Regions from separate parts of the Shewanella indica genome, predicted to be linked through region 2. Evidence: predicted binding sites of a transcription regulator. Region 2 holds the regulator's gene; the other holds the start of a gene.
The links. The regulator MetJ, encoded in region 2, represses methionine synthesis genes. The targets are predictions, from matches to a motif close to TAGACGTCTAGACGTCTA.
Positions count from the first base shown of each region.

Region 1: metH (methionine synthase) is a predicted target of MetJ. The motif match lies at 2,140-2,157, and genes of this name have one in related genera.

Region 1 is NZ_JAWXXR010000001.1:2,294,952-2,299,163, forward strand. Features, by position in the region: gene metH (methionine synthase) at 1-1,991, opposite strand, end outside; gene SIL79_RS10360 (histidine phosphatase family protein) at 2,233-3,033, shown strand; cobalamin riboswitch at 3,102-3,238, shown strand; gene SIL79_RS10365 (ABC transporter ATP-binding protein) at 3,338-4,212, shown strand, end outside.
Region 2 is NZ_JAWXXR010000001.1:996,246-1,000,457, forward strand. Features, by position in the region: gene SIL79_RS04585 (bifunctional aspartate kinase/homoserine dehydrogenase II) at 1-461, opposite strand, end outside; gene metB (cystathionine gamma-synthase) at 478-1,638, opposite strand; gene metJ (met regulon transcriptional regulator MetJ) at 1,854-2,168, shown strand; gene SIL79_RS04600 (sulfite exporter TauE/SafE family protein) at 2,244-2,987, shown strand; gene traF (conjugal transfer protein TraF) at 2,995-4,188, opposite strand.

The DNA of each region.
Region 1 (4,212 bases), 1.3 Mb from region 2:
CATTCGAGATCTTCTTTCTTGCCTGCGCCGCCCGGGCCACCTCGATACTTCTCGGCGACCTCGAGCAGTTGCTCTGTGTTACTGGAGTCGGCAACCGGGCAGGGCAGGTTGAGCACCACGGCCTCTACCTTCAGCTTCAGCTCAGGGTCGATATCATCATAGATGGCCAACTGACCGGCGTTGACTATGCCCATATCCATCCCCGCCTTGATGGCGTGATAGAGGAACACGGCATGAATGGCTTCCCGCACCGGGTTGTTGCCGCGGAAGGAGAAAGAAACGTTGGACACCCCGCCGGAAATCATCGCATGGGGCAGGTTGGCCTTGATATCTGCAATGGCGCCGATAAAGTCCACCGCATAGTTATCGTGCTCCTCTATGCCGGTGGCGATGGCGAAGATATTGGGGTCGAAGATAATATCTTCCGGCGGGAAGCCCACCCTATCCACCAGTACCCGGTAGGCGCGGGTACAGATCTCGGTTTTGCGCTCCCGGGTATCGGCCTGGCCCTGTTCATCGAAGGCCATGATGATGGCGGCGGCGCCGTAGCGCTTCACCAGTTTGGCCTGTTCAATAAACTTGGCCTCGCCCTCTTTGAGGGAGATGGAGTTGACTATTCCCTTGCCCTGAATGCACTTGAGCCCGGCCTCAATCACCTCCCACTTGGAGGAGTCGATCATCACAGGCACCTTGCTGATATCCGGCTCTGAGGCGATAAGGTTGAGGAATTTCCGCATCATCTCGACCCCGTCGAGCATGCCCTCATCCATGTTGATATCTATGATCTGGGCGCCGTTTTCCACCTGGTCACGGGCCACCTCCAGCGCGGTTTCGTACTGACCTTCTTTGATTAACTTGAGAAACCGGGCCGAGCCGGTGACATTGGTGCGCTCGCCCACATTCACAAACAGGCTGCTTGCATCTATGGTCAGGGGTTCCAGTCCGGAGAGGCGACATGCTACCGGCAGCTCAGGCAGCGGCCTTGGTGCATGAAGGCTAACAGCTTCAGAAATCGCCTTGATATGCGCAGGCGTGGTGCCGCAGCAGCCGCCGACAATATTGAGCAGCCCCTCTTCGGCCCAGGGGCCTATCACGCTTGCCATCTCTGCCGGAGTCTCGTCATAGCCGCCGAATTCATTGGGCAGGCCGGCATTGGGGTGCGCCGAGACAAAGCACTCGCTGATACGGGAAAGCTCCTCGACATAGGGCCGCAGTTCTTTCGGGCCCAGGGCGCAGTTGAGGCCTATACTCAGCGGCTTGATATGTCTGAGAGAATGGTAAAAGGCCTCTGTGGTTTGCCCTGTCAGGGTGCGGCCCGAGGCATCGGTAATGGTGCCGGAAATCATCACCGGCAACTTTTGGTCCAGTTTCTCGAACACATTTTCGATGGCAAACAACGCCGCCTTGGCATTGAGAGTATCGAAGATGGTTTCCACCAGGATGATGTCGGCGCCACCGGCGATCAGCGCCTCGGTGGATTCGCTGTAGGCCAACACAAGATCGTCGAAATGTATGTTGCGAAAGCCGGGGTCATTCACATCCGGGCTGATGGAGCAGGTGCGGTTGGTGGGGCCGAGCACCCCGGCCACATAGCGGGGAATACCGCTGGCGGCGGCCACCTCATCGGCCACTTCGCGGGCGATTTTGGCGCCTTGGTAATTGATCTCCGCCGCCAGGCTCTGCATCTCATAGTCGGCCATGGCAATGGTGGTGGCGTTGAAGGTGTTGGTTTCTATGATGTCGGCACCGGCCAGCAGGTATTCCCTGTGAATGGTCTTGATGATCTCGCTCTGGGTCAGTACCAGCAGATCATTGTTGCCTTTGACATCGCAATGCCAATCTTTGAAGCGCTCGCCGCGGTAATCGGCTTCTTCCAGCTTGTAGTCCTGGATCATGGTGCCCATGGCGCCATCTAAAATCAGGATCCGCTCTTTGAGGGTCTGTTTGAGCTTGAACTCTGTCTGGCTTGGGGAGTGCTGGGAAGTCGCCATAGGGTTACCTTTCATACCTGTCTTATTGCTGTTTTACATTCGCGGTGCTTGGCATCCGCGACATCATCTCTGCCGACCTGACGCCCGGGACACTATCTGGCATGATAGCCAAAGGCGTGTGTGGGCGCGGAAAGTTATTTTGGACATTTATACGTATAGACGTCCATAATATACGGATTCCGGCGGCCTGCGGCAAGGTTAAATTGGCCCGGTAACCACCGGACTCTGACGGGAGAAGTGTGTGGCTGAACATAGGCAACTGAATATCTATCTGCTGCGGCACGGTGAATGTGAAGGCGGCGAGATTATCCGCGGCCGCAGTGATGTGGCCCTGAGCGATGAGGGCAAAGCGCAGATGTGGCGTAGCTGGCGGGCTATCAGTAGTGCGCTGGAACAGTTGCCGAGTGCTCCCGACCGCCTGACGCTGCTGAGCTCTCCGGCCCAGCGTTGCCAGGCCTTTGCCGCCGAGCTCAAGGCCGATATGCCCGACTATTTCCCGGCGCCGCTGCAGCAGCATGACTGGCTCTGGGAGCTGGACTTCGGTGACTGGGACGGCATGAAGGTGGCGAGTGTCTATCAGCAGCATAGCGAGGCGGCCGAAGCCTTCTGGCGTGACCCTGTGGCCAATACTCCGCCGGGCGGGGAATCGCTGCCAGCCTTTCGTAGCCGGGTGTTGGATGGCTGGCAGACTATGGTGCAGCGCTGGCTTGCGAGAGAGGTTAGTTGTTCCGAAAGCTCTGATTCAAGAGACTCTGGTTCAAAAGGCTCTGGTTCAAAAGGCTCTGGTTCAAAAGGCTCTGGTTCTTCAGCAAGCGCCGATGCAGCGCTGATCTTGACTCACAGCGGGGTTATCCGGCTGCTGCTGGCCGAGATTTTGCTGCCGGGGCAAATACCGCCTGCGGCAGTGTTCAACGCCTTGGAGCTACCTTATGCGGCCTGGGTCAGAATAACCCTCTATGCCAGCCGTGATGCCAGCGGTGATGCCAGCGGTGAAAATGACCAGGAATGGCAGTGTTTCAGCAAACTCCACTGGCCGCAATAGTGCTGTGCTATTGCGCCGGGCAATTGTGCCGGGCGATAAAACCGGGATAATAACCCCAAATGGCCGCCAAGTGCGGCAGCAGCCAGGGTGTTGGCGCCTTTGCAGGTGAACCAACCCAGGGAACCGGGAAAGCCCGGACTGTGCCCGCAACTGTGAGTCGCCTTTGGCGGCGAGTCAGGAGACCTGCCCAGGCTGATAAACCAAACCAGAAACCCGGGCGGGTAAACCGGGGGAGCGAATAGATGATTCTTCCACTGCAGCTTGAGCCTTCTGCCGGTCACAGGCTCAATGTCGGGGGGCGGTTATGAGCCTGGCACTCAAGGTGCAACAGCTTAGCTGGCTTCCCGGTGGTCACAGCGTATTGGCCGATGTGGGTTTTGAGCTGCCAAGTGGCAAGATGCTCGGGCTCATAGGCCCCAATGGTGCCGGTAAGTCGAGCCTGCTGCGCTGCCTCTATCGTTATATCCGCCCGGATAGCGGCCAGATCCAGCTGTTTGGTCAGGATATCCATAGCTTGTCTGCCAAAGCCTTCGCCAAAGAGGTGGCCGTGGTGCTGCAGGATACCCCGGCCCAGTTGGCACTGGATTTGACTCAATTGGTGGCCATGGGACTGACTCCCCACAAGGGGTTGTTTGATATGCCATCGGCGACCGACAAGGCCCAGGTGCAGGCGGCATTGGCGCAGGTCGGGTTGCAGCACAAGGCCGCAGAGCCTTTCGCGCAGCTTTCCGGCGGTGAGAAGCAAAGGGCCTTGATTGCCCGCGCCATAGTGCAGCGCCCCAAGCTTTTGATCCTGGACGAGCCCACTAATCATCTGGATATCCGCTATCAGATCCAGATCCTCGAGCTGGTGCGCAGCCTGGGGGTCACGGTGATCGCCTCGATTCACGATCTCAATCTGGCCTCGGCCCTGTGTGACGAACTCTTGCTGCTGGATAACGGCCGCCGTATTGCCCACGGCTCGCCCCAGAGCGTATTGACCGAAGACAGAATTGCCGGTGTCTTCGGTGTCTGCTGCCAGGTGGGAAAGCATCCGCAGTTAGGAAGGCCGCTGATCCACTACTTTTACGGCTATCAGTCGCGAGAGCCTGGTCACGGCAAGGCTGTAAGCTCGGCGGCGCTCGCCAGTGGCGAGGTTCAAGGCGCTGCGATAGTCGAGCCAATGGCAGGGCCTGCCTC
Region 2 (4,212 bases):
CCCTCATCGGCAATCAACAAACTGCGGGCATCCACATGGGAAGCGGCAACACCGGACTCCCGCAGCAGCGCCGCCATCAGTCTGGCCGACCAGCGTTCACCGAAACCCACCACCTGATTGCATTGGTATTCGCTGAGTTCAGGCAAGGACAATAAACTGGCCAGTTGCGCCTTATCTGTAGACAGACGCTCCCGCAGTTGACGTGCCTGTTCATTACCCAGCAGCTGTTCAATCAGATTCTGCTGATAACCGACAAGCTCCTGTAGCTCCTCCTGCCACAGAGCGCCCGACTCCTTCAGGGTCAACAGTTTATAGAGAAAATTGGTACTCTTGCCGGCGGCGGAAACCACTACAAGATCATCGGCATGACCATGGGTCAGCAAAATATGGGCGACCCGTCGGTAGCAATCGGCATCGGCGAGACTGGAACCGCCAAACTTATGTAGGTGACAACGTGCCATCTCAAGCTCCTTCAATTCAACAGTTTGCGGCTGCCGCCAATCCGGCGGCGATATCGTCCAGCAGATCCCGGCCATCTTCTATGCCCACAGACAAGCGAATAAGCGTGTCTTTAATACCGGCTTCGGCGCGAGCCTCACTCGCCATGGCTCTGTGGGTCATGGTGGCGGGCACCGCCACCAGGCTCTCAACTCCTCCCAGGCTCTCGGCCACGGAAAACAGCTTGAGCGCGCCGAGGAAGGCAACCACCTGCGCTTCATCACCCTTGAGTTCAAAACTCAGCATAGCGCCAAAGCCACTCTGCTGCCTGGCGGCAATCTCATGGCCTGGGTGGCTCTTAAGCCCCGGATAATAAACTTTGTCGACCACCGGGCTCTGACTCAGCAGCGCCACTATGCGCTCGGCATTGGCCTGATGCTCGCGGATCCTCAGCGCCAGAGTACGCAGGCCACGCAGGGTCAGGTAGCTGTCGAAGGCGCCTCCGCTCAGTCCAAGCGTGTTGGACCACCAGTGCAGCTGCTCTGCCAATTCGGGATCTTTGGCTACTACGGCACCGCCCACCACATCGCTGTGGCCATTGATATATTTAGTGGTCGAGTGCACCACTATGTCGGCCCCCAACAGCAAAGGCTGTTGCAGCGCCGGCGATAAAAAGGTGTTGTCAGCCACCACCAATGCATCCTGCTGGTGAGCTGCCTCGGCAATGGCGGCAATATCCACTACCCGCAGCAGTGGATTGGATGGCGTCTCGAGCCACACCATGCGCGGCTTTTGCGCCAGGGCAGCGGCAAGAGCTTGCGGGTCGGTTTGATCCAGCACCTGCAAGCGAAACTGGCCCTTGGCCGCCAGATGGGTGAACAGCCTATAGCTACCGCCATAACAGTCATGGGGCACCAACAAGAGGTCATCCGGCCCCAGCAGGTTGACCACCAGAGTAATGGCCGCCATGCCGGTCGCTGTGATTGCCGCACTGCAGCCCTGTTCAAGCTCCCCCAAAGCATCTCCCAGAATGGAGCGGGTAGGATTACCCGAGCGGCTATAATCATAGGATCTTGGCTGGGTGTGGCCCTCAAAGGCATAGTTGGTCGACAGATAGATGGGTGGCACCACGGCCCCGTGCTGGCTGTCTGATTCGATGCCCTGCCGGACCGCTGTGGTTGCTAATCGCCGCTCTGTCATAATCGACTCCTGAATGCTGAGGCTCGACACCATAAAGATGTCTGGACGTCTAAATCTAACCAATGACCATCCGGCCGTCAATAGGCATCAAGACGTTTGGACGTCCAAATGTATGGATTTCTGTTCATATTGCACAGATTTTGCAGGCAATCATTTGACTGTATCCTGTAAGGGTTTAAAATCTGCTGCGAATTAGTGAGATCACAGGTGAATCAATGACTGAATGGAATGGCGAATACATCAGCCCTTATGCCGAACACGGCAAGAAGAATGAGCAAGTGAAAAAAATCACTGTCTCTATTCCGTTGAAGGTACTGAAAGTATTGACCGATGAGCGCACCCGGCGCCAGGTAAACAACCTGCGGCACGCCACAAACAGCGAACTGTTGTGCGAAGCCTTCCTGCATGCCTATACCGGCCAGCCACTGCCCAATGATGAGGATTTGTCCAAAGACAAACCAGACAGCATCCCGGAAGAAGCCAAACGCATGATGGATGCCATGGGCATTGAATGGGAAGACATGGAATAAGTGTCTTATTCCTCTGAATTATCTTATTGTTGAACAAGGATCGCTGCGCGATCCTTTTCTTTTGGGAGCTTGCGAATGCTGTCATTGATAGATCCCGTCACCCTGTTGCTGGCATCCCTGATCATATTTACCGGCGCCCTGACCCAGTCGCTGATAGGCTTTGGCCTAGCCGTGGTAGCTACACCTTTGCTGTATATCGTCGATCCGGAACTGGTTCCCGCTCCTGTTATCGCCATGGGGTTTTCCATCGCCCTGCTGACACTGGTACGCGAGCGCGGTCACCTGGAATTCAACGGCTTGCAATATGCCTTGCTGGGACGGCTCCCCGGCGGCCTGATTGGCGCCACCCTGTTGTTGCTGGCGCCGCAACCGATTATGGGCTTGACCATAGCCCTGATTGTGGCCGTGGCCGTATTTCTCAGCTTCAGAAAGTACAGTATCAAAATCAACCGCCTAAGCTTGTTTATCGCCGGGATCTTTTCCGGGATCTTCGGCACCGTGGCCGCCATAGGTGGGCCACCTATGGCCCTGCTGCTGGCGGGAAAAGACGCCAGTCAGTTCCGCGCAGCGCTGTCGGCCTTCTTTATCTTCAGCTCATTGATAGCCTTGATCATTCTCGGCTGTTTTGGCCTCCTGACCCTGAGACACCTATGGCTGTCGCTGTTGCTACTGCCTTCGGTATTTCTCGGTTTTCTGGTGGCTGGCCGTTTGGTGGGCAGGGTAGATAAAGAGAAGACCCGAGTCCTGACGCTGGCACTGTGCGCCCTGAGCGCCCTGCTGCTGACCATCAAATCAACTCTGGCGCTCATCAACGGTTAAATCGCTGTTAGAAGTGATAGCTGGTTTGCAGCACGCCACCTATGGCATCGTCACTGCCAAACATGCCGGTGAGATCCAGCCGGAAGCTGTTGCCTATGGCAAAACCTGTCCCCAGAGAGTAGAGATCGGCGCTGTGATCATTGAGATCCTGGCGATAACCGAGCCGTAAAGCAACCCAGTCAGCAGGCCGGTATTCGCCACCTAAACGCCAATAGCGGCTGCCCTCAAGCTCGGCAAACTTGTCGTTGTCGGTAAGGTCCAAGTCGCTGCTGAGCGAAAAGGCCGCCCAGTCATAGGCCACCCCGGCGGTAACCATAGGTTTCACCTGATAGGTAAGCTGCACGCCGCCAGCCTCTATGCTGCTTAAGTCCCGCTCGATAAGATTACGTCCGCTGACACCGATAACCAAACCATCCAATGGCTGAAATGCCAGGCCGATATCCAGATTAAAGCCTGTGTCATCACTGCGATAATCATCATCATTGAAATCATCGGCATCGAAGTTGTTGGCGCTGACAGCATAGTTAAAACTATCCAACCGTTGCAGCTTGGGGGTGACTCCCACTGTCACCGGCATATTGACGATAGATAGCGGATAGCTCACGGCCACTCCGAGCTCGGAAACCGCCCCGGCCACTACCCGCCCCTGGGAGGTCAAATCTTGGATTTCCGGCGGGTTATTGGGGTCCAGATTATCCAGGGCATCAATATCCGCAGCGGCGATTTCGGCAATCCCCAAGGCATCGAGATAACTCTTGAATACAAAGGCATAGCTAAAACCATCCGAAGGCATGACCAACGCCATATTGATACCGGCACTGACATAGGCGCTGTTGCCCTGCAGCGATTGCAAGTCACCACTGAGGCGCTTGCGGTAGTCATCGATAGCCGCTGTGTCGGCGGCGTCTATGGCATTGACCAGAGCGTCATAGTTATCCTGCAAGGCATCAAACTTATCGATCATCTGATCTTTATCGGCGCCATCGGCGCCTATGGTAGGAATGAGTAAACTGAAGTCACTGCTGCGGCGCGAGGGCAAAGCCAGCAGCGCCGGATTGGAAAAGGCCGCCGCCTCACGATTACCGGCCGCCACGGCAACGCCGCCCATGGCATCGGCGCGGGCCTCATAAACATCCTGCCCAGCCAGCGCCAGCGTGCTGGCAAGCCCCGTGGTAAGCAGTGTCAACAGACTCAGTTTCATCTCATCCCCCTCTTGCTTTTATCT